4 regions of the Rhizobium sp. YTUHZ044 genome follow, and region 1 is predicted to be linked to each of the others. Evidence: predicted binding sites of a transcription regulator. Region 1 holds the regulator's gene; each other region holds the start of a gene.

Region 1 (7,091 bases):
CCGCCATGCTCTCCAAGAGCGCGCCGATCCAGCTGCGCGATCTGGTCGTCGCCGATCCCTCGATCATCGGCAAGACGGTCAATGTCACCCTGCTCGCTGATGCCAATATTGACAGTGCCAACAAGGGCCAGATCGATCTTTCCGTCGATGAGAAGAACCGCAAGGTCAACGACAAGCAGGTCAACTGGATGAACCAGATGAAGGCGGGCGGCGTTCTCCAGAAGCAATTCAACAGCGGCCTCTTCGTCAACGGCAATTCCAGCCGCCCGGAGGCCGCCGGCCTCGGCGTTGCCCTCATCGGCTCGCTTTACTTGATGCTGATCGTGCTCGTTCTGTCGCTGCCGATCGGCGTCGCCGCCTCGATCTATCTCGAGGAGTTTGCGCCGAAGAACAGGCTGACGGACCTGATCGAGGTCAACATCAACAATCTCGCCGCCGTCCCGTCGATCGTCTACGGTCTGCTCGGCCTTTCCGTCTTCATCAACTTCATCGGCCTGCCGCGCTCGGCTTCGCTGGTCGGTGGCCTGGTGCTGACGCTGATGACCCTGCCGACGATCATCATCGCCACCCGCGCGGCTCTGCGCGCCGTGCCGCCTTCGATCCGCGCCGCAGCGCTCGGCCTCGGCGCCTCGAAGATGCAGATGGTGTTCCACCATGTCCTGCCGCTTGCCATGCCCGGCATCCTCACCGGCACGATCATCGGCCTGGCGCACGCGCTTGGCGAAACCGCGCCGCTGCTCTTGATCGGCATGGTCGCCTTCGTCGCCAATGCGCCCACGACACCGCTCGAGCCCTCGACGGCCTTGCCCGTGCAGGTCTATATGTGGGCGAACGAGGCCGAACGTGCCTTCGTGGAGCGTACTTCGGGTGCCATCATCGTCCTGCTCCTGTTCCTGATCGTCATGAACATGGGCGCCATCCTCTTGCGTCGTCGCTTCGAGCGCCGCTGGTAAACGGAGTTAAACATCATGAACATGCTGACGGAAGCTGCAGTTGAAAAGGCGCTGGATCAGAAGATGAGCAACGTCCCGTATAAAATGATTGGACAGGATGTCTCCGTATATTACGGCGAGAAGCGCGCGCTTTTCGACGTGAACCTGAACATCCGCGAAAACACCGTAACCGCCCTGATCGGCCCCTCGGGCTGCGGCAAGTCGACCTTCCTGCGAAGCCTCAACCGCATGAACGACACGATCGAAGGCTGCCGCGTCACCGGCAAGATCACGCTCGACAGCGACGACATCTATGATCCGGATATCGACGTGGTCGAACTTCGCGCCCGCGTCGGCATGGTTTTCCAGAAGCCGAACCCGTTCCCGAAGTCGATCTACGAAAACGTTTCCTACGGCCCGCGCATCCACGGTCTCGCCAAGTCGAAGGCCGATCTCGACCAGATCGTCGAGAGCAGCCTGCAGCGCGCCGGCCTGTGGAACGAGGTCAAGGACCGCGTGCACGAATCCGGCACCGGCCTCTCCGGCGGTCAGCAGCAGCGCCTGTGCATTGCCCGCGCCGTCGCCGTCAGCCCGGAGGTCATCCTGATGGACGAACCCTGCTCGGCCCTTGATCCGATTGCCACCGCCAAGGTCGAGGAGCTGATCCACGAGTTGCGCGAGAACTACACGATCGTCATCGTCACCCACTCCATGCAGCAGGCCGCGCGTGTTTCGCAGCGCACCGCCATGTTCCACCTCGGCAACCTCGTCGAGGAGAACGACACCGACAAGATGTTCACCAACCCCGACGATCCACGCACCCAGGATTACATCATGGGTCGCTTCGGCTGATCCCGGCGACACGAAGCTTTCCGTTATTCGAGGACAAAGCCCCATGGCATCGACACATATTTATTCCGCCTATGATGATGATCTGAAGTTCCTCTCCAGGCGGATTTCCGAAATGGGCGGCCTGGCCGAACAGATGGTCGCGGAATCCGTCCGGGCGCTGGTCAACGGCGATACGGCGCTGGCGCAAAAGGTCATTTCCGACGATGTGATCCTCGATCACACCGAACGCGAGATTGGCGACAAGGCGATCGTCACCATCGCCCGCCGTCAGCCGATGGCCTCGGACCTGCGCGAGATCATGGGTTCGATCCGCATCGCCGCCGATCTCGAACGCGTCGGCGACCTCGGCAAGAACACCGCCAAGCGCGTCATCGCCGTGCAGAGCACAGGCGTGCCGCGCAAGCTCGCCCGCGGCCTCGAGCACCTCTCCGAGCTGGCGCTCGTCCAGCTCAAGGAAGTGCTCGACGTCTATACGACACGCGCCGCCGACAAGGCGACCGCCATCCGCGAACGCGACAACGAGATCGACGCGATGTACACCTCGCTGTTCCGCGAGCTCTTGACCTACATGATGGAAGATCCGCGCAACATCACGAGCTGCACGCATCTGCTCTTTTGCGCCAAGAACATCGAGCGCATCGGCGACCATGCCACCAACATCGCCGAGACGATTTACTACATGGCGACGGGCGCCCAGCCGGAAGGCGATCGTCCGAAGGATGACAGTGCCAACACCGTCGGCGCCGCGACGGAATAATTGTTCCGAACGAGAATAATTGTTCCGAACGAGCCGCCCGGGCCAGCCGCCCGGACCAGTCACTTGCGTGCGCGCCCGTTCGGGGCGCGCAAAGAGGTCGCAGCCAATTTCTGAATTTGCGCAGGACGCCTGCTTAAATCGTCCCGGTTTAAGGCTTGTGCGCGAGGAGACGGACACGCATGATCCCGAGAGTCGCAGTTGTTGAAGACGAGGAAGCGCTGAGCGTGCTTCTTCGCTATAATCTTGAGGCGGAAGGCTTTGAGGTCGATACCATCCTGCGCGGCGACGAGGCCGAGATCAGGCTTCAGGAGCGCACGCCCGACCTTCTCATCCTCGACTGGATGCTGCCCGGCGTCTCCGGCATCGAACTCTGCCGGCGCCTGCGCATGCGGCCGGAAACCGAGCGGCTGCCGATCATCATGCTGACGGCGCGCGGCGAGGAGAGCGAGCGTGTGCGCGGACTGTCCACCGGCGCCGACGATTACGTCGTCAAGCCCTTCTCGACCCCCGAGCTCGTCGCCCGCGTCAAGGCGATGCTGCGTCGGGCCCGTCCCGAGGTGCTGTCCTCGGTGCTGAAATGCGGCGATATCGAGCTCGACCGCGAAACCCATCGTGTCCACCGCAAGAGCCGCGAAGTCCGCCTCGGCCCGACCGAATTCCGGCTGCTGGAATTCCTGATGTCGTCGCCGGGCCGGGTCTTTTCCCGTTCGCAGCTGCTGGACGGCGTCTGGGGCCACGACATCTATGTCGACGAACGCACCGTCGACGTCCATGTCGGCCGCCTGCGCAAGGCGCTGAATTTCTCCAACATGCAGGACGTCATCCGCACCGTCCGCGGCGCCGGTTATTCGATGGAGGCCTGAAGGCTGAGGGAGTGTGGGGTTGGCGTTCCCGCCAAACGCACGGCAGTACGGCTTGTGAGGCCCGCCTTGTCGTCCATCGTCGCCGCTGCGGAGCCAGCGTCGTTGCGCCGGCGAGGCTTATGCGTCTCGGCACCACCTTTCCATCGCGCCTGCAAAGCCGACTTGTCCCGGCGCCACCTCTCCTCCGTCAAGCCCTGGCATGACGGAGTGTGGGGGTTGCTAAACGCAAAGGTCACTTCCCACTCGAATAAGAAACGGCGGCCCGTTTTTTATGTCTGGCTATACCGGTCCGCTCAGCTGACCCGCGCCGCCGCCCGGCGGCGTTCGTTGATCGGCTGATAGGCAAGCTTCTGATGATAGCTGCAATAGGGCGAATTGTCCGGGGATTCGCAGCCGCAGAAATGGAAATCTTCCTTGAGCGGATCGCCGACCGGCCACTTGCAGGTGCGTTCGGTGAGCTCCGTCAGGCCGAGGCGGCGGGAAATCGGCACCACCACGTTGCCCTTCGGCACATATTCCATTTCCTCGACTGTATCGATCTCGATCTCTTCCTTCAGCAGGGTTGCGCCCTGCTGGCGGGTCACGGTGCGGGTGGCGATCCGGGAGGCGTAGTTCGGCGCGCGCGGCGCGGATGTCTGGCGCTTCGGCGTGCGCGCCGCGGTGGCCGTGCCGCCGGCCTTGGCGCGGCCGGGAAGGCTGAGCCTGTGCACCTTGCCGATAACGGCGTTTCGGCTGACCCCGCCAAGCTGCGCAGCAATCTGGCTGGCGCTCAGTCCTTCGGCCCAAAGCTTCTTGAGTTTCTCGACCCGCTCGTCTGTCCAGTTCATGCCCTGTCTCCACCTTTTGCGTTGGTGATGGCAGAATCCCTCACCGTTGTCCCGGAAGCCTCCGAAACAAGAAACGCTTGATCAATTTTGGTGACTAGTTCCGCCGCATGCAGTCTAGTAATTGAACTTTAACCTAGTGTGAGGCTGACTCCGTGACAAGAGTCGCGGGAATCCGGATGAATCGAATTTCAAGTTTTTCCCCAACTTGCTGCCTCTGCGTGTCATTTCTGCAATAATGCCTGTTGAAGGCCGAAAGTGCCCCTGTACAAGCTTGCGGCATACGCTAAGGCCGCAGTTTTGTTGACATTGCAGCGCGAAAAGGAAATAGTACCGCTCGCCGCCGAAAGGCGGCATTTTTGATTTTTCGGACCTGGTTTTGTTAGCCGGAATCCGCGCATGACAACATTGAACGGGAGACCCGCGATGGCTGAAGCCGCGCCGCTTTACGACACCTATTCTCGTGCCCCGCTGCGGTTCGAGCGAGGCGAGGGCGTATGGCTGATCGCCGAGAGCGGCGAGCGTTATCTCGATTTCGGCGCCGGGGTCGCCGTCACCTCCGTCGGCCACGGCAACCCGCATGTGGTCGCGGCGCTGAAGGAGCAGGCCGACAAGGTCTGGCACCTCTCCAATATCTATGAAATTCCCGGCCAGGAGCGCCTGGCCAAACGCCTGACCGACGCCACCTTCGCCGACAAGGTGTTCTTCACCAATTCGGGCGCCGAGGCGCTCGAATGCGCCATCAAGACGGCGCGCCGCTATCAGTTTTCCAAGGGCCATCCCGAGAGGTTCCATATCATCACCTTCGAAGGCGCTTTCCACGGCCGCACGCTGGCGACGATCGCCGCCGGCGGCCAGGAGAAATATCTCGAAGGTTTCGGCCCCAAGGCGCCGGGTTTCGATCAGGTGCCGTTCGGCGACATCGATGCCGTGCGTGCCGCCATTACCGATGCGACGGCCGCAATCCTGATCGAGCCGGTGCAGGGCGAGGGCGGCGTGCGTGCCGCCACCAGCGAATTCATGAAGGCGCTGCGCCGGATCTGCGACGAAAATGGCCTGCTGCTGATCCTCGACGAGGTGCAGACGGGCGTCGGCCGTACCGGCAAGCTGTTTGCCCATGAATGGTCCGGCATCACGCCTGATATCATGGCCGTCGCCAAGGGCATCGGCGGCGGTTTCCCGCTCGGCGCCTGCCTTGCAACCGCCGAGGCCGCTTCCGGCATGAAGGCCGGCACGCATGGTTCGACCTATGGCGGCAATCCGCTGGCCATGGCGGTCGGCAGCGCCGTGCTCGACGTCATCCTCGCCGATGGCTTCCTTGAGCATGTGCGCGACGTCGCGCTCGTCTTCCGCCAGGGACTGGCCTCGCTCAAGGATCGTTATCCCGATGTGATCGAGGATATCCGAGGCGAAGGGCTTCTTCTCGGCGTCAAGGCTGCGGTTCCCTCGGCCGAATTGCTGCAGGCGATCCGGGCCGCGCATCTGCTCGGCGTGCCGGCCGGCGACAACGTCATCCGCCTTCTTCCGCCGCTGGTGGTCACTGCCGAGGAAGCTCGCGAAGGGCTTGTGCGCCTCGAGCGCGCCGCCGAGAGCATCCGCGCCGCCAAGATCAAGAAGACGGCTTGAAGGGATCGCCGCCTTCGGGCGCACGACAGGTAAGAACATGGCTCCTAAACATTTCCTCGATCTTTCGGCCGTCACATCGGCCGACCTCAGAACCATCATGAACGACGCGCTCGCCCGCAAGCAGGCCTTCAAGGCCGGCAAGGGCGACAAGCCGCTCGCCGGCAAGATGCTGGCGATGATCTTCGAGAAGCCGTCGACGCGCACCCGCGTCTCTTTCGACGTGGGCATGCGCCAGCTCGGCGGCGAAACGCTGTTCCTCTCCGGCACCGAAATGCAGCTCGGCCGCGCCGAGACGATCGGCGACACCGCCAAGGTGCTGTCGCGTTATGTCGATGCGATCATGATCCGCACCACCGAGCACTCGCGCCTGCTGGAGCTTGCCGAACATGCGACCGTGCCTGTCATCAACGCGCTGACGGACGATACCCATCCCTGCCAGATCATGGCCGATATCATGACCTTCGAGGAGCATCGCGGCCCGATCAAGGGCAAGACCATCGCCTGGACCGGCGACGGCAACAATGTGCTGCATTCGCTGGTCGAAGGGGCGGCGCGCTTCGGCTACCGCATGAACATGGCCGTCCCCCTTGGTTCGGAGCCCAAGGATCACTATCTGAACTGGGCCCGCAATGAGGGCGCCGAAATCATGCTCTGCCATGATGCCGACCGTGCGGTCGAAGGCGTCGATTGCGTGGTGACCGATACCTGGGTCTCCATGAATCAGGAACATCGGGCCCGGGGTCACAACGTCTTCCAGCCTTATCAGGTCAATGCGGCCTTGATGGCCAAGGCCGGCAGCGATGCATTGTTCATGCATTGCCTGCCCGCGCATCGCGGTGAGGAAGTGACGGACGAGGTGATCGACGGCCCGCAATCCGTGGTCTTCGATGAAGCGGAAAACCGTCTTCATGCGCAGAAATCGATTCTTGCTTGGTGCCTGGGCGCGATCTGAACCATAATCGGATGTTGCGAGTCATAAGCTTGCGGCCCGACTGCGCGAGCGCCGGACACTTTGGCCGCCGCTCCCGAAACTAGGAGTAAAGCCATGGCAGAAGCTGCAGCCGCCCTCGGCCAGTTCGATTTCGCCGGCGATGATCATGTCGTCCCCTTTCAGGTGGAGGGTCTGGATGTGCGCGGCCGCGCCGTCCAGCTCGGCCCCATGCTCGATGCCATCCTCGAGCGCCATCATTATCCCGCGCCTGTTGCCCGGCTGCTTGCCGAAGTCGTCGTGCTGACG
Region 2 (7,091 bases), on a different replicon from region 1:
GATCTCTCGGGATATGCTTTCCGGGCCGCGGTGGCGGAAGGGCCTGTTACATTAGGAATTCGCCCTGAGCATCTTGTGCTCGACGGGGTGGTAAGCGGGCTGCCCACCATTCCTGGCCACGTTTCCGTCGTCGAGCCGATGGGATCGGATACCGTCGTCTGGTTCGACTGGACGGAGCAGAGCCTCTCGCTTCGTCTTATGGGCGACGTCGACGTCAAGCCGGGCGATGCCGTGGCTCCGGGCCTGGATATCGCCAAGGCGTCGCTCTTCGCTGCCGATGGATCGCGGCTATGACGCGCCATCCCTGCGCTTTCCCGCAATTCCGGACGCGTCTCACGCTGCTTTGAGGAATTGCCCCAGGACAGGATTTGAAAGAGACATGTCTGAGATCGTTTATGATGCGCTGGTGATCGGCTCCGGCGCGGCGGGTTCCTTTGCCGTCAAAGAGCTGACGGCCCATGGACTGTCGGTGCTGCTGCTCGAGGCTGGGCCGGCCGTCGGCCCCAGAGATTTCGATCCGGCGCGCAAGAAGGCGCCGGCAAGCAGCATCAATATCTGGGAGCGCGCACGCGCCACACTGAAGGGGCAGCCGATCCAGGCGCGGGCGGCCTTCTTTACTGAACGCTTCAGCCACTTCTTCGTCAACGATCGCAAGAACCCCTATACGACGCCGAAGGGTGAACCCTTTCTCTGGATCCGCGGCCGCCAGGGCGGCGGGCGTCTGCACAGTTTCGGCCGCGTGCTGCTGCGCTGGACCGACGATGATTTCAAGATCCGCTCGCGCAGCGGAAAGGGCGTGGACTGGCCGGTCTCCTATGACGAGCTTGCGCCCTTCTATGACGAAGTGGAGGCCTATCTCGGGCTGTACGGCAACAGGGACGATGTGCCGACCTTGCCGGACGGCCTCTATGCGAAACCGGCAAGCCTGACGCCCGCAGAACAGATCTTCAAGCAGGCAGTGGAAAGCCGCTGGCCGGAACGGCGCGTCGTCTCCTGGCGCTATATCGCGCCGGACGCCGAACGCATGCCGCGACCGCTGCGGGAGGCAAAGGCGAGCGGGCGGCTCACAGTCCGCTATGACGCCATCGTGCGTCGCATCACCACCCACGAAAAGACCGGCCGCGCCACCGGTGCGGAATTCATCGATCGCAATACGGGCAAGGTTTCGACGGCGCGTGCCGCGACGGTCGTGCTCTCCGCCTCGCCGATCGAGAGCGTGCGGCTGCTGCTGAACTCGGCATCGGCAAGACATCCTGATGGACTCGGAAACAGCTCGGGCGGGCTCGGGCGTTATTTCATGGACCAGCTTCCATGCCTCGCCTTCGGCTCTTTTTCCAAGGCGAAGGGTTGGGCCGTTGACGATTCCGCTCCTGTCGATCCTTTCTACAATCCGTCGGGTGGGATCTTCATCCCGCGCTTCGGCGAGGGTGACGCCGCCCGCGGCGATTTCGACTATCAGGGCAGCGTCGGCAGGGCGCCGGTTTCAGAGGAGACCGATGCGCGTCTCGCCTTCTTCGGCTTCGGCCGCATGCTGCCCTATGCCGACAATCGCATCACCCTCGATGGCAAGCGAAAGGATGCCTGGAACATTCCGGTGCCGCACATTCGCTGCGTCATGCAGGAGGAGGAGCAGCGGCTGCTTCGCCGGCAGCAGGAGGCGTTGATCGCCATGATCCGGGAGGTCGGCGGCGACCTGGAATTCATCGGCTCTCCCAGCGGCCTCAAGGAGATGGGCAGGGGCGCCTTTCCCGACGCCGATGCCTTCAGCCGCTTCATGTTTCGCAAATGGTTCCGCAAGACCATGTGCATGGGCGCGGCAATCCATGAAACTGGCGGCGCGCGCATGGGCGAAAGCCCGGAAGCCTCGGTGCTCAATCCCTACAACCAGCTCTGGGATGCCCCGAACGTCATCGTTACCGACGCCAGCGCCTTCCCGGGCAGCGGTATCGCGGGCACGACGCTCACCGTCATGGCGCTGACGATCCGCGCCTGCCGCAACCTTGTCGATCACTACCGAACGGGGCTGCTCTAGTCCCGCCTCCATCTCGTCGTGAGCGGCGTCGAAGAAGTTCGCCGGCATGTGGAGTGGCGAAAGAGGCGAACAAGTGAACGAGCTTTGGGTTATCCAACCGTCACACTAACTTTGCAGTGACATGCTCCTGTCAACTGAGCAGGAAGGGAAAGCCCATGTCTAAAACACATCAGGACCAGCTCAGCCGGATAAAGGCCGAAATCGCCGACAGCTTCGATGAGGAGCTGGAAATGCAGATGGAGGAAGACCGGCTGGACGATCTGGTCGTCGAAGGAATGACGGAACCCGCGGAGCAGACGCTCGATCGAAAGATCTATTTCCGCGAGCTGTTCCGGCTGCAGCATGAACTGGTGCGGCTGCAGGATTGGGTCCAGTACAAGCAATTGAAAGTGGTGGTGCTTTTCGAAGGCCGGGATTCGGCCGGCAAGGGCGGCGCGATCAAGCGCGTGACCCAAAGGCTCAACCCGCGCGTCTGCCGCACCGTGGCACTGCCTGCGCCGACCGAACGGGAGCGCCATCAATGGTATTTCCAGCGTTATGTCCCGCATCTTCCCACCGCCGGCGAGATCGTGCTCTTCGACCGCAGCTGGTACAACCGCGCCGGCGTCGAGCGCGTGATGGGGTTCTGCACCCCTGACGAACTCGAGGAGTTCTTCCGCTCGGTGCCCGAATTCGAACGGATGCTCGTCCGTTCCGGCATCGTGCTGATCAAATACTGGTTCTCGATCACCGACGAGGAACAGGAATTCCGCTTCAAGATGCGCATCCACGATCCGCTGAAGCAGTGGAAGCTTTCGCCCATGGACATGGAAAGCCGCATCCACTGGGAGGAATATACCAAGGCCAAGGAAGAAATGCTGGCGCGCACACACACCAGGGAAGCGCCCTGGTGGGTGGTGCAGGCCGTCGACAAGAAACGGGCGCGGCTGAACTGCATCGCCCATCTTCTCGAGCAGATTCCCTATGAGGATGTGCCGAAGCCTGAGATCCAGCTGCCGGGCCGTATCCGTCATGCCGACTACATCAGGGCGCCGGTTCCGCCTGAAATGCTCGTACCGGAGCGCTATTGAAAGCATAGCTGCAACAAGTCGGCTGCCGAAGCGTTGAAGCCGAGACCGCATGGTCACTGCCACCGTGCGGTCAACGTGTGTTTCCCAACGGCTGCATCGTGAAGTATAAAGACTGAGCGTCCTTCGGCCGATAATACGGAGATGACAGGAGGTTGATCATGACGGGCTTTTGGAGATTAATCGTTCAGGAGGTTGTGCTCTCGGCGATTCTGGCCGCCGGCACTGTTATCGGCCTTCCCAAGCTTGCCGATCCGAACGCCAGTGCCAATTATCCTTTGGCAATCGTCGTTTTTCTGGCGATGTCAGGGGCCTTGGTGGCTTATGAGCTTCTGACACGGAAGCCATCCTGATGCTCTCGTTTACCGGCCGGTTGGCGCAGCCAACAAGGTGCTGCCGACCGACAGATTGCGCCGGCAGGTCCGGCAAGCTCGCTACGCCGCGCGAGAACACGGCGCAACGATTGCGCCGCCGGCAGCTGTCAGGCCGCGATGTCAGCCATATGATTCAGTTCCTCAACGGCATCATCCGGTAGCACCAATCCGGCAGCAGCGAGATTTTCCCTGAGATGGCCGAGCGACGACGTGCCCGGGATCAGCAGGATATTGGGTGCGCGGCGCAACAGCCAGGCGAGCGCCACCTGCATCGGCGTGGCGCCGAGGCGTGCGGCGACATTGGAGAGCGTGGACGATTGCAGCGGCGTAAATCCGCCGAGCGGGAAGAAGGGTACATAGGCGGTGCCTTGACGGGCGAGATCGTCGATCAGCCGGTCGTCGTTCCGATGCGCCAGATTGTACTGGTTTTGCACACAGACGATCTCGGCGATCCCGCGGCCTTCGGCGACCTGTTTTGATGTGGCGTTGCTTAAGCCCACATGACGGATCAGACCCTGCCGCTGGAGATCGGCCAGAACCGCAAGGGGTGCTTCTATCGAGCCTTCGGCCGGGCGATGCAGGTCAAATGCGATCCGGAGATTGACGACATCAAGCGCATCAAGGCCGAGGTTGCGAAGATTGTCGTGAACCGCCTGCGTCAGTTCCTGGCGCGAGAAGGCCGGAATCCAGGATCCGTCCGTGCCGCGCCGCGCGCCGACCTTGGTGACGATGACGAGATCGTCGCCGTAGGGATGGAGCGCTTCACGGATGATCTGATTGGTGACGTGCGGGCCGTAGAAATCGCTGGTGTCGATATGGTTCACACCGCTTGCGACCGCCTCGCGCAGCACTGCCAGGGCGGTGTCATGATCCCTGGGCGGACCGAACACGCCAGGCCCTGCAAGCTGCATGGCGCCATAGCCAAGTCGCCTCACCGTGCGGTCGCCGATAGTGAATGTGTCGGACTGATTTATGATGGACATGATCTCGCTCCTTTCAAGAGATGAGGCCACACTTACTCCTTGGCGGTGCGTATGATAATCGAGTACAATGCGCACAGGCTGTGCGGAGTGGCGAACAGTGAAAGCAGACCTGAGTGACCTCAACGCCTTCGTCGCAGTGGCGCGGGCGGGTGGTTTTCGCGAGGCAGCGCGCGCCAGTGGCAGCAGCGCCTCCTTCTTGAGCGAAGCGGTGCGTCGCCTGGAGGCCGATCTTGACGTCAGGCTCTTCAATCGCACGACCCGTAGCGTCGTTGCGACCGATGCCGGCAAGGGTCTGCTGGAGCGGCTCGGCCCTGCATTGACGGAGGTGGAGGCCGCGCTCGACGTGGTCAACCGTTTTCGCGACAGGCCGGCTGGTTCGCTGCGCCTCAATGTGCCGGTCAGCGCTGCACGGCTGGTGCTGCCCGCCATCGTCCCGCCATTCCTAGCCGCCTACCCCGACATTCGGCTGGAGATCGTCGCCGAGGAGAGCTTTGTCGACGTGCTCGCTGCCGGGTGTGACGCCGGCATCCGTTATGACGAGCGGCTGGAGCAGGATATGATCGCGATTCCGATCGGTCCGCGCTACCAGCGCTTTGCCACTGCGGCGTCGCCTGCTTATCTCGACCGCCACGGGCGGCCGCAACATCCGAGGGAACTTCTCGGCCATGCCTGCTTGCTGGGCCGTTTTGCCAGTGGTGCGCTGACGACCCCATGGGAATATGAGCGGGACGGTGAAGTCGTGCGGGTCGAACCGACCGGCCCATTGATCGTCAGGGTCGGTGGGGCGACCGATCTTTCCGTCGACGCGGCGATCGCGGGCACAGGAATCATCTGCATTTTCGAAGACTGGCTGCGCCCGCATTTCGACAGCGGCGTCCTCGAGCCCATCCTCGAGCCGTGGTGGCAGCGCTTTTCAGGACCGTTTCTCTATTATCCCGGCCGGCGTCTGGTGCCTGCGCCGCTCAGGGCATTCATCGACTTCGTCAAGGCATCGGCCGGCCGGGCTTGATGTCCGTCGGCGAGCGGCATGCCTTCGGCCTTCGCGCCTATGTGTCAGAGCGTGACCTCGGCATTGTCGCCCATATCCGGTTTGCTGTTGGTGACCGCTGCGGCCGCCATTTTAATATAGCTGATGATGGTGCCGGGGCTGTCCCAATATTCAGCCGAAGACGGGGTAACCTTGAGGATGCGGATGGAGGGATCGTCGGGATTGTCCCACCATGCTTTTGCCGGCGCTACCCATAATTCACGGATCTTTTCGCGGTCGTTCTGCACCTCGGCCGTCCCCGATACGGAAACATATTTCTGTGCCTTGGTGTCAGCAAAGGCCAGGCAGACATTCGGCCAGCGGGCGACCTAGACAGACATTGGTCGGGCGCGCAGATCGTCGCCGTTGCGGGTGGTCAACATGCAGAACCCTATTCTGTCGATCAACTCCCACACCCGTGTCGCGTCATCCTGCTCGGCCATCGTCATCTCCATTGTGGGAAAGACGGATTAACCATTGGCTTGAGCCAATGTTCCCGCTGTTTATGCGGCCAACTCCCGGAAGGTGATCGAGTAACGCAGTCGGTCGACAGGCGGGATGGAATGCTCCCAGAGCGTTCTTGAGGCGCCGGCCATGAGATAGGCGGAGCCGGGTTCAAGCACGAGCGATCGTCGCTGCCACTTGTCGCCGTTCCGGCGCCTCAGCCTGAAGGTGCAGGACGAAAGCAGGGAGATGCCGACGACGCGGCCGAACACGGCTTTATCCTTATGCCAGCCGATCGGCGCGCCAGGTGCGTATTCCGTCACGAGAGCATGTTCCAGCGCCTCCGGCGCGATATTCGCGAAGCATGCGGCGATCTCGCGAATGGGGAGCAGCCATGAGGGTATTTCCCCTGCTTTTCTCATGCGCTGACTGTCGAAGTCGTATTTCCAGCCGAAGGAGACCGTCCTGCGCTTGCCTTCGAACCCGTGGAAGTCGAAGGCTTTGAACGGCAGGGCCGGTATCGCTTCGAGAGCTGAGCGCTGCAGATCGACGGGCACAATATCCCGGATATATCGGAAACCCTCGGGAAAACCGTCGTCGGCCACACCAAAGAGATCCTTCTGCGCCATCATGGTCACCGCTCGCTCCTCAATGCACGCTCGGGGTTTCCATGACCATCGCGAAATCTTCTGCGACCAATTCGCTGACCGCTATGAGGATTTCCTCCCGTGAAAAGCCCGATGTCAGTGCGTGCTGGATCAACTCCTGTAAATCCGGCTCCACGACATCGCGACAATCCTCGAGGCGTTCCTCCGAAATGGTGAGGCTATTCAATTCGTCCATTGTCTATCCTTTCGGCAAATGTAACCGCTGAGGCCGGGGGCAGGATTCTAACGCGCGGCCGTCCGCTTGCGCCCGACCAACAGCCCTTCGCGCTGCATTTTCTTGCGTGCAGCCTTTCGCTGCCGGCTGATCGCTTGCGCTTTTTCCCGGAGGCGGCGTTCCGACGGTTTCTCATAGGCGCGCCGTTCCTTCATTTCGGGAAACAGCCCTTCGCGCTGCATTTTCTTCTTCAAGGCCCTGAGGGCCTGATCGACATTGTTGTCTCTGACGAGTACCTGCATGTCGGATTCTCCTTGTTGGATGAGTGTCGATCGTCTTTCA
Region 3 (7,091 bases), 1.2 Mb from region 1:
TCAGAATGTCGTTCACCATCTGACCGCGGCGCAGATCAACGACATGTGGATCAATTTCCAGCGGGATTCGGAAAACGTCGTCAAGACGATTGCGAGTTTCGACCACGACATGCGGGAAATCCTCAAACTGCGCGATCAAATGGGCACCGAAAGCGGCGAAGCCGGCGGCAATTTCATGCGCGCGCTGGAATCCAGCGTTTCCGCCGCCCACGAGATCGTCAAGCAGGTTGACACGGCAAGCCGGCAGGCTGACCAGGTAAGCCATTCGACGATCGGCACGGCCGCCAAGCTTTCCGAAGCCATCGTCAACATCCGCGTTGTCAGGACCGACATCCATTACATGGCTCTGAACACCAATCTGCGCTGCAGCCGGCTTGGCGAGGAAGGCAAGTCGATCAATGTCGTCACCGCCGAGCTGCGCATCTTCGCCGGCAAGCTCGATGAATCCGCCGACGCCATCGTCAACGGCCTGCCGGCGCTCGAAGCCGCTGCCGGGCGCGTGGCTCCCGCCACGGACGCTGCGGCCGGCGGACTGGACGAGAGCCTGACCTCGGCTGTCGGCAACATCCGTTCCGCGGCCAATGTCATGGAAAACGAGCTGAAGGTGCTCGCCGAAAACGGCCGCGAGGTTGCCGCCAAGATCGGCCTGCTGATCGGCAAGCTCGACTTCCAGCACGAACTCGGCGATGTCCTTGCCCGCTGCGCCGATGTGCTCAAAGGCGTCGCCGGCATCGATGTCGCCGATATTTCTGATCTCGCGGAGGCCATCGCACCGCTCGACCGCAAGATCTTCAAGCTCTACACGATGGTCCAGGAGCGAGACATTCATCGCGACATCATCCCGGCAAGCAATGAAAACATTCCAGCGCCCGCGGAGACCGCCAAAACCGAAAATGACGAGGATCTTTTCGCCGACGCGCTTTTCTAGCGCATGTCTCGCAAAACTGTGCAGCGGTTTGCGATAAAGACATGCGGAAAACCAAAGACCGAGAGCATGATAAGCGAATCTGAAGGATCACGACATGCTTTAGAGAATGAAACACGCGGCGGCTATCGCCGCCGGAATTTGTTGGCGGCATCGATCGCCGCCTTCTGCTGATCGTCCTCGATCCCGAGATAAAAATCTTCCAGCGCTGGATCGGCAAGCCCGGCACGGCGCGACAGCACATACCACTTCGCCGCCTCGATCGGATTCGGCGGCGTGCCGATGGCGTTGATGTAGAGATGGGCAAGCTTGTTCTGGGCAACGACATTGCCACCATTGGCGGCAAGTTTCAGCCATTCGAAACCCTTGACGTAATCCCTGGGACCACCGACGCCGTTGACGAGCCAGATGCCGAGATCGAGCTCGGCTGTGTCGAAGCCGGCGCGCGCGGCGCGCGCCATCCACTCGCGGGCGAGCTGCTTCTTTTCCTCCGGCAGATCCTTCAGCGTCGCATAGATCTGCGCCACGGCATATTGCGAATCCGCAATGCCCTGCTCGGCCGATTTCTCGTAAAACGGTAGCGCGAGCTTCAGCCCCTTTTCGCCGGGATTGTCGGCGACAACAATCTGCGCCCAGTTGAATTCGGCCGAAGGATTGCCGGCTTCGGCCGCCTTGCGCATATAGTCGTCGGCTTTGACCTTGTCGCGCGGCACACCTTGGCCTTCCATCAGCATGAGCGCATATTTGAACATCGCCGCAGGATCGCCGCCTTCGGCCGCCTTGCCGTACCAGAAGGCAGCGCCTTTCACGTCCTTCTTGACGCCGAGGCCTTGCGAGAGGATTTCGCCGATCAGCGTCTGCGCCGCCGGATCGCCGAGCTGGGCGCGCGGCAGCGCCTTGTCCATCGCCGCCAGATAATAGCCGCGCTGATAGGCGCCGTACGCCTCGTCGATCGGACCTTTGTAATCTTTCTCGGGCGGGAGGTCGGGCAGCTTCGCGCCCATGCGATCAAAAACGCCGACACCGTCCGAGGGCTTCACATCCCCGTTGGTGTGCCGGTCGGTACGAAAGCTTGACGCCGGAGCAGCGCCGGGCTGGCTGATGACGCTGTCCGGTGCCTGCGCCACGGCGATATCAGACCCGCCCGCAGTGAGGGCGACTATGCTGGCAAGCAGATATTTCAAAGGGCGGGCGGGCAGGATCGGCATGAGCGGGATTTCAATCCTCAAACCGTGGCGCTTTTTCGTCAAGCAGAGCATTGATCTCGGCAACGATGGATGGCGCTCGGCCGGGCTCCCCGAACACCGCCAGCCGCAGCGCCACGAACTCTGCTCCGGTCTCGGCAACGGCAAGAGCCGACACGGGATCGGTGCCGCCCATGACGATGCAGGGGATTTCGATCATTGAGGCCCACCATTCGCCGAGCGCGAGGTTCTTGGGATGCGCCTCCGGCTTGATATCCCCATCAAGCTTGCCGAAGAAGATATAATCCGGCCTGACTTCGCCGATCTCCAGCGCATTGTGCCGGTCGCTGGCATTGCCGCCGCCGACGATCAGCTTCGGAGCGTGTTTGTCGATCGCCTCCGACAGTGCCTGCGCGTTGCTGGTTATATGCAGGCCATCGGCCTTCGCCCGTCCCGCCACGCGGCTGTCGCCTGCAATCAGCGCGGCGGCCCCCGCATCCTGAATCACCGGCACCAGCTTTTCGGCATGTTTCTGGAAGGCGCCGTCGTCGAGCCCGTATTGCGGCACGATGACGGAGGCGACATCGCCGCCCTTCAGCGCATCGGTGACGATCCTTGCCTGTTCATCGGCGTCGGCAATATCAGGGACGATGAGCACCAGGCGGCAGCGGTTTTCGGGTTCGGTCATGAGGTCTTTCCGTTTCCTGCGAATTCCCTTCTCGAAAAGACGGATCCGCACTCGTTTTGTGTGAGTAGTTCCGTTAGAGGAGGCTTGCAAGAGGAGGACGTCGAAAGCATGCCGCAGGACTTGTCATTCTACTACGCCGCCGTGCCCGCGGTTCTGCTTGTTGGTCTCGCAAAAGGCGGCATGGGCGACGCTTTGTCGCTGATCGGCCTGCCCTTTCTCGCCCTGGTCGTCTCGCCGCTCGAGGCGGCGGCAATCCTGCTGCCGATCCTGGTCTTCATGGACATGATCTCGCTTGTCATCTGGCGCAGGCATGGCGATTGGGCGACGCTGAAGATCATGCTGCCGGGCGCAATTCTCGGCATTGCCCTCGGCTGGGCGACCTCGGCGCTTGTTCCCGGCAATGTCCTGCGCGTCGTCATCGGCGCGGTGACGATCCTCTTCTGCCTGCGCTATTTCTGGAACAATTTCGGCCCCGGCGCCAACAAGACGATCCCGCCGCACGGACAGCGGCCGGTCGCTGCCGCCCTCTGGGGAACGTTTTCCGGATATGGCAGCTTCGTCGCCCATGCCGGCGGCGCGCCGTTTCAGATCTATGCCCTGCCGCTCAAACTGGAGCCGCGCGAATATACCGGCACCAGCGTGCGCTTCTTCGCAATCCTCAACGCCATCAAGCTCATTCCCTACTTTGCCCTCGGCCAGCTCGACACGCAGAACCTTGCGACCTCCGCCACGCTCTTGCCTTTCGCGCCGCTCGCCACCCTTGCCGGGGCCTGGTGCGTGCGCCGCATGAAGCCGCAGATCTTTTATCCTTTCATGTATGCGATGGCGCTGATCGCGGCCTTTCTGATCATACGCGAGGGCCTCGGCTGGTAAGGGCGGCAGTACGCTGCAATGCACAATTTCCTTGCTGCAACGGCCGGTTTGACGTAGCGTTTCTGCCATGTCGAACACGGACCCCTTCTCTGCGATTGCCGACCCGAACCGGCGCTTTCTGCTGGAGGAATTGCGGCGCGCGCCGCGCACGGTCAACGAGCTTGCCGAGGGCCTGCCGATCAGTCGGCCCGCTGTCTCGCAGCACCTGAAGGCACTGCTCGACAGCAATCTTGTCTCCGTGACCTCGGAAGGTACGAAACGCATCTACGCGGTCAACAACCGCGGCTTTGACAAGCTCAATCTGTGGCTGGATCAGTTCTGGGCCTGACCGCGCCTCCGATCACACCCCTGACGCATCATAAAAACGCCCTTTTGCTGCAAGCAGACGCAAACGCGCCAGCCGCGACGTCACAAGCATCGGGCTGGCGCAATTCTGGTGTGATCACCGGTTCTTGCAAATTTTAGGCGGAATGGATGGATTTACCTCTTGCGCAAGATGATCGCCCGGCGACCCTTGGGAAGATTAATGGACGGATGACTTGAGACGCTGAATCTCGTCCTTGATGCGCAGCTTGCGGCGCTTGCATTCGGCAATTTCTGTATCGGAGATAGAAGGAGCTGTTCTGAGTGCATGCAACTCCTCCTCGAGAGCAACATGCTTTTTCTGGAGTGATTCAAGATGAGCTTCAACTGTCATTTGACCCTTCCTTCCTCTTACCCTCCCCGACCATCGTCGTCGGGGATCAAGGTGTCAACGGGCGGACTGTGACATATTTTTGAAGGCTTGTCGAAGGCCAAAAGATGAAGATGCGATGGCAAATTCATGATCACGACTAACTAGCCGTTACCCGTATTTGGTGATAGGAGCTTGCGGAAATCATCGGCAGATCGGACAAGGTCCGTGGACGATAACGGGGAATGCATATGGCCGATCAGGAACAGGCGGAAATCAGGCTCATGGTGGCGCGTCTGCGCCAGGAGCACGAGGATTTCGACGCTGCGATCAACGCCATGATCGAGACCGGATGCGACGCTCTGCGAATCCAGCGCATGAAGAAGAAAAAGCTCGTCATCAAGGACAAGCTCTCCAAGCTGGAAGACCAGATCGTTCCCGACATCATTGCCTGAAAGGAACCGCCGCAGGATGACAGATAGACCACTCGTCGCCATCATCATGGGCAGCCAATCCGATTGGGAGACCATGAAGAACGCGGCCGACACGCTGGAAGCGCTGGAAATCGCTTATGATGCGCGCATCATCTCAGCGCATCGTACGCCCGAGCGCATGATGAATTTCGCCAAGGGCGCCCGTGCGGAAGGCTTCAAGGTCATCATCGCCGGTGCTGGCGGTGCGGCGCATCTGCCGGGCATGACCGCATCGATGACGCCGTTGCCGGTCTTCGGCGTGCCGGTCCAGTCGAAGACCATGTCCGGCCAGGACAGCCTTCTTTCCATCGTGCAGATGCCGGCCGGCATTCCGGTTGGGACCCTCGCCATAGGCAAGGCGGGTGCGGTCAACGCCGCTCTTCTCGCCGCCGCCGTGCTGGCCCTTTCCGACGAAGAGATTGCCGACAGGCTCGACGAATGGCGCGAGCGCCAGAGTGCTGCCGTCGCCGAATATCCAATGGACAACCAATGACCATAGGAACAATCGGCATAGTCGGCGGCGGCCAGCTCGGCCGCATGCTGGCCATCGCCGCCGCCAGATTGAATTTCCGCACTGTCATCCTCGAGCCGCAGCTCGACTGCCCCGCCGCCCAACTGGCGAACCGGCAGATCGTTGCCGCCTATGACGATCCGGCGGCACTGGCCGAACTGGCAGACGCCTGCGACGTCGTCACCTACGAATTCGAAAACGTGCCCGTCGCAGCCGCCGAAGCGCTCTCGGCAAGCATCGCCGTCTATCCGCCTGCCAAGGCGCTTGAGGCCGCCCAGGATCGGCTCGTCGAAAAACGCTTCCTCAACGGCTGCGGCATCTCAACCGCTCGCTTTCATGCGGTCGACAGCCAGGCAGATCTCGAAACCGCGCTGAAAGATTTCGACGGCCAGGGCGTGCTGAAGACCCGCCGCCTCGGTTATGACGGCAAGGGGCAGAAGGTTTTCCGCTCGCCCGCCGACAATCCTGACGGTGCCTATGCCGCGCTCGGGGCCGTGCCGCTCATCCTCGAAAGCTTCGTCGCCTTCGAGCGCGAGGTCTCGATCATCGCCGCGCGTGCCGCGGATGGGACGGTCGTCTGCTTCGATCCCGCCGAGAATGTCCACCGCAACGGCATCCTCCATACCTCGACCGTTCCGGCCGCAATCTCGGCGACGACAGCGGAGGCCGCTCGTCGATCGGCCGAAAAGATTCTCGCCGCGTTGAACTATGTCGGCGTGATCGGCATCGAATTCTTCGTGCTTGCCGATGGCGGCCTGATCGCCAACGAGATGGCGCCGCGCGTCCACAATTCCGGTCATTGGACGGAAGCCGCCTGCGTCGTCAGCCAGTTCGAGCAACATATCCGCGCTGTCGCCGGCCTGCCGCTCGGCAATGGCGAGCGCCACTCCGACTGCGTCATGCAGAATTTGGTCGGTGACGATATCCTTGCCGTCCGCGACTGGCTGCAACGTCCCGACACGCTGGTTCACCTCTATGGCAAGAGCGAGTGGCGCCCCGGTCGCAAGATGGGTCATGTCACGACATTGGCGCCGAAATTGCCGGTTTCGCGGTGAGAAACGGTCCTGCGGCTTGGGAAAAACACCGTCACGTGGTTGACACGCTGGAGGTGACGAGGTATCTGCACCCCCACCTAAAGAGCGCGCCCCGACGGCGCGCTTTTGATTGTTAAAGTTACGGGCGAATGTGAATTCCCCCATAGAGATCGCGGATCAGAAAAATGAAGATCAAGAATTCGCTCAAGTCGCTCAAGGCTCGTCACCGTGACAACCGTCTGGTTCGTCGCAAGGGCCGCATCTACATCATCAACAAGCTGAACCCGCGCTACAAGGCTCGTCAGGGCTGATTGCGCGAATCCGGATTGTGCGCCGCGCAGATTGCGCCGACGGACATCCGGTGGGTCGCTGCGGTGATCACGTCTAATTTGTTTGATCTTCGGCGCTGGCGGGCTAATATGTCCGCCATGCGCTTTTTTGCTTTGACGTCAGCGGTGCTGCCGCTCGCCTTCATCCTCTCCACCTCCCCGTTCCCGGCCACCGCGGCGGAAAACAACGTCATTGTCGAGCGGAGGGATGCCAATAGTTCGCCGAAGCAGCGTCTCGACCAGCTCTTCAGCCAGCTGAAGCGCGAGCGTGATCCTGACAAGGCCAGCAGCATTGCCAACGAAATTCGTCTGGAATGGAATGATTCCGGCAGCGCGACCGTGAACCTACTGATGCAATGGGCCGACAAGGCGATTGAGGAAAAGCGCAATCCCGCCGCTCT
Region 4 (7,091 bases), 320 kb from region 1:
ATCCGCGACAATATCCGCTACGGCCGGCCGGAAGCGACCGATGCCGAGGTGGAAGAGGCCGCCCGGCTTGCCTATGCGCATGACTTCATCTCAGCGCAGCCGCAGGGTTACGATACGCCTGTCGGCGAAAACGGCGTGACGCTTTCAGGCGGCCAGCGCCAGCGACTTTCCATCGCGCGCGCTTTGGTGCGCAATGCACCGATCCTGCTGCTCGACGAGGCGACCTCCGCCCTCGACACCGAATCCGAGGCCGCCGTGCAGAAGGCGCTCGACGAGGCGATGACCGGGCGCACCGTGGTGGTGATCGCCCATCGGCTATCGACCGTGGTGCGCGCCGACAAGATCGTCGTCATGCAGCAGGGCCGGGTCGTCGAGGAGGGCAATCATGAGACGCTTGCGAAGGTCAGCGACGGTCTTTACGCTCGCCTCAACAATCTGCAGAGGCCCTCGGCCTCGGATTCATACTAAGCTGGCGAGACTGACATGAGCGATGCTGCGATGGAACTGGTGGTGGTCGGCGCAGCGGGACGCATGGGGCAGACGCTGATCCGGCTCATTCATTCCATGGAAGGCGTGATGCTGCATGCCGCCGTCGAACGTGCCGGCTCGCCCTTCGTCGGCAAGGATGCCGGTGAAATTGCCGGGCTCGGCCCGACCGGCGTCATCATCGGCGACGATCCGCTCCAGGCTTTCCTGCATGCCGAAGGCGTGCTCGATTTCACCGCGCCTGCCGCCACGGTGGAGTTTTCCGGTCTCGCCGCTCAGGCCCGCATCGTCCATGTCATCGGCACGACAGGCTGCTCGACCGAGGACAACGCGAAGATCGCCGCCGCGGCACGCCATGCCCGCGTCGTCAAGTCTGGCAATATGAGCCTCGGCGTCAATCTGCTCAGCGTTCTGGCCGAGCAGGCGGCACGAGCGCTCGATCCGGCGGACTGGGACATCGAAATCCTGGAAATGCACCACAAGCACAAAGTCGATGCTCCTTCCGGCACCGCCCTTCTCTTCGGCGAAGCGGCAGCCAAGGGCCGCAGTATCGATCTTGCCTCGAAATCGGTGAGGGTCCGCGACGGCCACACCGGCGCGCGCGAAGTCGGCACGATCGGTTTTGCGACGCTGCGCGGCGGCTCGGTCATCGGCGAGCATTCCGTGCTTTTTGCCGGAGAAGGCGAAATCGTCACCCTGTCGCACAGCGCGGCAGACCGCTCGATCTTCGCGCGCGGCGCGATCAAGGCGGCGCTCTGGGCGCGCGACAAGAAGCCAGGTTTCTATTCCATGCTCGACGTGCTCGGGCTTTCTTCCCAATAACGACATCTCGGAGGCATATTCATGAGCGGTACCCTCGTCCTCGTTCGCCACGGCCAGAGTGACTGGAACCTGAAGAATCTCTTCACCGGCTGGAAGGACCCGGATCTGACGGAGCTCGGCATCCAGGAAGCCAACGCCGGCGGCGCCGCACTTGCCGAATACGGGATCAAATTCGACGTCGCCTATACCTCGGCGCTGGTGCGCGCGCAGCACACGCTGAAGCTCATCCTCGACAAGGTCGGCCAGCCCGACCTCGAGACGATCCGCGACCAGGCGCTGAACGAGCGCGACTACGGCGATCTCTCCGGTCTCAACAAGGATGACGCGCGTGCCAAATGGGGCGAGGAACAGGTTCATATCTGGCGCCGTTCCTATGACGTGCCGCCGCCGGGCGGCGAGAGCCTGCGCGACACCGGCGCCCGTGTCTGGCCTTACTACCTCACGGAAATCCTGCCGCGCGTGCTGCGCGGCGAAAAGGTGCTGGTCGCCGCCCACGGCAATTCGCTGCGCTCGCTGGTCATGGTGCTCGACAAGCTGACCAAAGAAGGCGTGCTCGCCCTCAATCTCGCGACCGGCGTTCCAATGGTCTACAAGCTGAAGGCGGATTCAACCGTGGCTTCAAAGGAAGTTCTGGGCGATATGTCCGGCGCACACTAATTCGGTGAGGCGTGCCGCCGGAAGCGGTCGGCACGCCTGCCTCAACTATTGGCCTCAGTTCTCGATCGTGAACTGCACCCGGTCGGCGGCGAAACGGCTGATCGAATATTGCACCGGCACGCCGTCGAGATCGGTGTTCATTGCCTTGGCGATCAGCAGGATCGCGCCGGGGGTGAGTTCCAGGTCGGCAAGGTCGGCTGTCCCGGCATGGGCAGCCGTCACCTCGGTTGTCGCGCGGACATAATCCGCCACGCCAAGCTCGGCGAAAGCCTTGGTGATCGATTCATGCTTGCGGTAGGCCTCGCCGATCCCGGCGAAACGGCCGGCGGGAAACCAGCTGGTCGCTTTTGAAACCGGCCGCCTGTCGGCATGGCGCAATGTTTCCAGCCGGATCACTTGCTCGCCCTGTTTGACACCCAACCAGCGGGCAACCTCGGCGCTCGCCTCCTCCTGCGCCTCATCGAGCAGAAGACCACGCGTCTCGCGCGCCTGATCGCCGATGCCGGCAGTGAAGCGCGTGCGCCGGGTGATCGGGAAGTTCAGCCGCTGCTTGCGCTCGATCAGCGTGCCGCGGCCTTGCACCGCGCGCACGATCCCCTCCTGCGCCAGCGCCGCCAGCGCACTGCGCACCGTATGCCTGTTAACGCCGAATTGCAGCGCCAGCACCGTTTCCGGCGGCACCATTCCCGTTTCGTCATAGGCTCCGTTGCCGATCGCCTCGCGAATTCGATCGGCGATCTGACGCCAGAGCGCCACACCTGTCTGCCTCTGCACCTGCTTTAGTCCTGCCATTCTGCCCCTGCCTTGCCCCACGATGTCACACGCTTGTCACGACACCGATTTAAGGCTAGGTATAACTTGTATGGTTGTCTATATCAATAGACATTTCGAGGAAAGCAGTGATGATATCAGCGGACAAGGAAGACGCCGCGTCGCAAACGGTCTCGGAGCGCAAACGCGCCGCCGATCTGTTGGCGCGAGCGGAACGGAGCGAACTCCAGGCAGTCTGGGACGCATTGCCGCAAAAGCCCGTGGCTTATCCGGTGCGCGGACCGGAGACCGGACTTGTAATGGTGCGCGGCCGCATCGGCGGCGGCGGAGCTCCTTTCAATCTCGGCGAGGTGACGATGACACGCGCGACGGTGCGGCTCGAGTCCGGTTCCATCGGTCATGCGCAGGCGCTCGGCACCGACCGGGAGAAGGCCCGTCTTGCGGCGATCTTCGACGCGCTCTGGCAGGAGGAGACGAGCAAGAATTTTGTCGAACAGGCACTGCTTTTGCCGATTGCCGCGCGCATCGCCGCCACTGAGCGCCGCAAGGCGGATGAGACGGCGGCAACCCGCGTCGATTTCTTCACCATGGTGCGGGGAGACAACTGATGGGTCTTGCGACAGAAGCTTTGATCGGCGGTTTTGCCGACCCGGTTTTCCATGCACAGAGCGTCTTCAAGATGCTGATGGACGGCATGGCCCGTCCCGGCGCCATTCAGACCATTGAGCCCGATATCGCTCCGCCGGCGCCGCTCGGCATTGCCGCCGGCGCGATCGCGCTCACGCTTTGCGACCACGACACGCCGGTCTGGCTTACCACGGGACTGGCGAAATCCGCCATGCCGGAGTGGCTCGGCTTCCACACTGGCGCGCCGCTGACCGCCGAGAAGGCCGATGCGCGTTTTGCCTTCATTGAGGCGGGCATTACGCTTTGCTCCTTCGGCCTGTTTGCATCAGGCACACAGGAATATCCCGACCGTTCGACGACTGTTGTCATCGAACTTCCCGAACTCGACGGCGGACGCAGGCTGGCGCTGATGGGTCCGGGCATCAAGAGTGTCGTGGAGATCGGGCCGGCCAGCCTGCCGGAGACCTTCCTCAGACTCTGGAGCGAGAACCGGGCGCTCTTCCCGCGCGGCGTCGACATCGTGTTGACCTCAGGCAGACACTTCGTCTGCCTGCCGCGCACCACCAAGATCACAGCAACGGAGATCTGAGCTCATGTATGTTGCCGTCAAAGGTGGCGAGGCCGCCATCGCCAATGCCCATCGGCTGCTTGCCGACCGCCGCCGCGGCGACCGTTCGTTGCCGGCGATCGGCATTGAGCAGATCGTCGAACAACTCGCCCTCGCCGTCGACCGCGTCATGGCGGAGGCCTCGCTTTTCGACCGCACGCTCGCCGCCCTCGCCGTGCGCCAGTCGCGCGGCGACATGATCGAGGCGATCTTCCTGCTGCGCGCCTATCGCACGACGTTGCCGCGCTTCGGCTATTCCAAGCCGCTCGAGACGGCTAATATGACGATCGAACGGCGCATCTCGGCGACTTACAAGGATCTGCCGGGCGGCCAGCTGCTTGGGCCTACTTTCGACTATACTCATCGCCTTCTCGATCCGTCGCTGCTTCAGGACGAACTGGTCGTGGCGCCGGCCCGGCGCCCGGCCGAGGCCGGCCGCGTCATGCGCGTCTCGGAAATCCTCGGCGAAGAGGGCCTGATCGAGGCCGACGGCGACATGCCCGAAGATCACGAGATCGGAGACCTGACCCGCGAGCCGATGGAATTTCCGATGACCCGCGACCTGCGCCTGCAGGCGCTTTCCCGCGGCGACGAGGGCTTCCTGCTAGCGCTCGGTTATTCCACTCAGCGTGGCTATGGCCGAAACCACCCCTTCACCGGCGAGATCCGCATCGGCGAAGCCGAGGTGGAATTCGACGTGCCGGAGCTCGGTTTCGCCGTCTCGCTTGGCACGATCCAGATCACTGAATGCCAGATGGTCAACCAGTTCAAGGGCTCGGCCAAGGCGCCGCCGCAGTTTACCCGCGGTTACGGCCTGGTCTTCGGACAGAGCGAGCGCAAGGCAATGGCGATGTCGCTGGTCGATCGCGCGCTTCGCGCCGAAGAGCTCGGCGAGGATATCACCGTGCCGGCACAGGACGAGGAATTCGTCATTTCGCACTCCGACAATGTCCAGGCGACCGGCTTCGTCGAGCACCTGAAGCTGCCGCATTATGTGGACTTCCAGGCGGAACTCGATCTCGTCCGCCGCATGCGCCGCGAATTCGAAGCCGCCCGCAATGCCGGCGAAGACATGAAGGAAGCCGCCGAATGAGCGATCTCGCCAGCTACAACTTCGCCTATCTCGACGAGCAGACCAAGCGGATGATCCGCCGCGCCATCCTGAAGGCGATCGCTATTCCGGGCTACCAAGTGCCCTTCGCCAGCAGAGAAATGCCGATGCCTTACGGCTGGGGCACCGGCGGCGTGCAGGTGACGGCCTCGATCATCGGGCCTGATGACGTGCTGAAGGTGATCGACCAGGGCGCCGACGACACGACCAATGCCGTTTCGATCCGTGCCTTCTTCCAGAAGGTCGCCAATGTCGCGGTGACGACGCGCACCAGCGAAGCGACGATCATCCAGACGCGCCACCGCATCCCGGAAGAGAAGCTCGGGCCTGGCCAAGTGCTCGTCTACCAGGTGCCGATCCCCGAGCCGCTGCGCTTCCTCGAACCGCGCGAGACCGAGACGCGCAAGATGCATGCGCTGGAAGAATACGGCCTTATGCATGTGAAACTCTACGAGGATATCGCACGCAACGGCCGCATCGCCACCACCTATGCCTATCCGGTCAAGGTACATGGGCGTTATGTCATGGATCCCTCGCCGACGCCGAAATTCGATAATCCCAAGATGCACAGGTCGGAAGCGCTGCAGCTTTTCGGCGCCGGTCGCGAAAAGCGCATCTATGCCGTGCCGCCCTATACCGATGTCGTCAGCCTGGATTTTGAGGACCATCCCTTCGAGATCCAGCGCTTCGACAGGCCTTGCGCGCTCTGCGGCGCTGAGGAGGTCTACCTCGATGAGGTCATCCTCGATGACAAGGGCGGGCGCATGTTCGTCTGCTCCGATACCGACCATTGCGAAGATCGCCGGGCCCAAGGGCATGCCGGCGAAATGCTGGCCCGGGGGGCTGCAGAATGACCAATATCCCGCTTCTCAAGGTCAACGACCTCTCGAAGTTCTACGGCAAGCGCATCGGCTGCCGGAACGTCTCCTTCGAGCTCTGGCCCGGCGAGGTTCTCGCCATCGTCGGCGAATCCGGTTCGGGCAAGACGACGCTGCTCAATTGCATCTCCACCCGGCTGATGCCGACGACCGGCAGCGTCGAGTACCACATGCGCGACGGCGGCTACCGCGACCTCTACCACATGAACGAGGCCGAACGCCGCTTCCTGATGCGCACCGACTGGGGCTTCGTGCACCAGAACCCGGCCGACGGGCTACGCATGAGCGTCTCTGCCGGCGCCAATGTCGGTGAACGGCTGATGGCGATCGGCGACCGGCACTATGGCAAGATCCGCTCCACCGCCATCGACTGGCTCGAACGCGTCGAGATCGATGCCGATCGCATCGACGATCAGCCGCGCGCCTTTTCCGGCGGCATGCGCCAGCGCCTGCAGATCGCCCGCAACCTCGTCACCGGCCCGCGTCTGGTCTTCATGGACGAGCCGACCGGCGGCCTCGATGTTTCGGTGCAGGCGCGCCTGCTCGATCTGGTGCGAGGCCTCGTCAACGATCTTGGCCTCTCGGCCATCATCGTCACCCACGATCTCGCCGTCGCCCGCCTGCTCTCGCACCGCATGATGGTGATGAAGGACGGCTACGTCATCGAACAGGGCCTCACCGACCGCGTGCTCGACGATCCAAGAGAGCCTTACACGCAGCTGCTCGTCTCCTCGATCCTGCAGGTCTGAGCTAGAAACCAGGAAAACCATATCATGCCAACGCCCCTCGTCGTTTCCGAAGTCTCGAAGAGCTTCACCATGCACCTGCGCGACGGCATCAGGCTGCCCGTCGTCTCCGACGTCGCCTTCTCCGTGTCGTCAGGCGAATGCGTCGTTCTCGGCGGCCCCTCAGGCATCGGCAAGAGCTCGCTGCTCAAGATGATCTACGGCAATTATGCCGTCGACACCGGCCAGATCCTCGTCCGCCACGACGGGCGGATCGTCGACCTCGCCGCCGCCGATCCGCGCACCGTGCTCAATGTTCGCCGCGATACGCTCGGCTATGTCAGCCAATTCCTGCGCACCGTACCGCGCGTGGCGGCAATCGACGTGGTGGCCGAGCCGCTCGTGGC

What was found. The regulator PhoB, encoded in region 1, activates phosphate uptake and scavenging genes when phosphate is short. The targets are predictions, from matches to a motif close to TGTCATNNANCTGTCAT.
Region 2: a site for PhoB is predicted at 2,120-2,136, ahead of ppk2 (polyphosphate kinase 2). Genes of this name have one in related genera too.
Region 3: a site for PhoB is predicted at 4,472-4,488, ahead of NL154_RS17905 (YdcH family protein). Genes of this name have one in related genera too.
Region 4: a site for PhoB is predicted at 2,781-2,797, ahead of phnF (phosphonate metabolism transcriptional regulator PhnF). Genes of this name have one in related genera too.

The regions. Positions count from the first base shown of each region.
Region 1 is NZ_CP101426.1:152,336-159,426, forward strand. It holds gene pstA (phosphate ABC transporter permease PstA) at 1-953, shown strand, start outside; gene pstB (phosphate ABC transporter ATP-binding protein PstB) at 969-1,784, shown strand; gene phoU (phosphate signaling complex protein PhoU) at 1,828-2,541, shown strand; gene phoB (phosphate regulon transcriptional regulator PhoB) at 2,721-3,404, shown strand; gene NL154_RS00755 (GcrA family cell cycle regulator) at 3,698-4,231, opposite strand; gene NL154_RS00760 (aspartate aminotransferase family protein) at 4,655-5,854, shown strand; gene argF (ornithine carbamoyltransferase) at 5,892-6,806, shown strand; gene NL154_RS00770 (Hsp33 family molecular chaperone) at 6,900-7,091, shown strand, end outside.
Region 2 is NZ_CP101430.1:230,083-237,173, forward strand. It holds gene NL154_RS30525 (ABC transporter ATP-binding protein) at 1-294, shown strand, start outside; gene NL154_RS30530 (GMC oxidoreductase) at 380-2,032, shown strand; gene ppk2 (polyphosphate kinase 2) at 2,188-3,102, shown strand; gene NL154_RS30540 (hypothetical protein) at 3,261-3,452, shown strand; gene NL154_RS30545 (aldo/keto reductase family oxidoreductase) at 3,581-4,456, opposite strand; gene NL154_RS30550 (LysR family transcriptional regulator) at 4,554-5,465, shown strand; partial or broken gene NL154_RS30555 (pyridoxamine 5'-phosphate oxidase family protein) at 5,510-5,926, opposite strand; gene NL154_RS30560 (alpha-ketoglutarate-dependent dioxygenase AlkB) at 5,987-6,556, opposite strand; gene NL154_RS30565 (hypothetical protein) at 6,576-6,770, opposite strand; gene rpsU (30S ribosomal protein S21) at 6,818-7,051, opposite strand.
Region 3 is NZ_CP101426.1:3,626,181-3,633,271, forward strand. It holds gene NL154_RS17880 (chemotaxis protein) at 1-928, shown strand, start outside; gene NL154_RS17885 (tetratricopeptide repeat protein) at 1,051-2,133, opposite strand; gene NL154_RS17890 (thiamine phosphate synthase) at 2,144-2,797, opposite strand; gene NL154_RS17895 (sulfite exporter TauE/SafE family protein) at 2,906-3,670, shown strand; gene NL154_RS17900 (ArsR/SmtB family transcription factor) at 3,738-3,998, shown strand; gene NL154_RS17905 (YdcH family protein) at 4,194-4,367, opposite strand; gene NL154_RS17910 (YdcH family protein) at 4,595-4,798, shown strand; gene purE (5-(carboxyamino)imidazole ribonucleotide mutase) at 4,815-5,309, shown strand; gene NL154_RS17920 (5-(carboxyamino)imidazole ribonucleotide synthase) at 5,306-6,382, shown strand; gene ykgO (type B 50S ribosomal protein L36) at 6,547-6,672, shown strand; gene NL154_RS17930 (tetratricopeptide repeat protein) at 6,781-7,091, shown strand, end outside.
Region 4 is NZ_CP101426.1:4,494,667-4,501,757, reverse strand. It holds gene NL154_RS21945 (ABC transporter ATP-binding protein) at 1-468, shown strand, start outside; gene dapB (4-hydroxy-tetrahydrodipicolinate reductase) at 484-1,308, shown strand; gene NL154_RS21935 (2,3-bisphosphoglycerate-dependent phosphoglycerate mutase) at 1,330-1,965, shown strand; gene phnF (phosphonate metabolism transcriptional regulator PhnF) at 2,020-2,757, opposite strand; gene phnG (phosphonate C-P lyase system protein PhnG) at 2,868-3,344, shown strand; gene phnH (phosphonate C-P lyase system protein PhnH) at 3,344-3,952, shown strand; gene NL154_RS21915 (carbon-phosphorus lyase complex subunit PhnI) at 3,957-5,063, shown strand; gene NL154_RS21910 (alpha-D-ribose 1-methylphosphonate 5-phosphate C-P-lyase PhnJ) at 5,060-5,935, shown strand; gene phnK (phosphonate C-P lyase system protein PhnK) at 5,932-6,708, shown strand; gene phnL (phosphonate C-P lyase system protein PhnL) at 6,733-7,091, shown strand, end outside.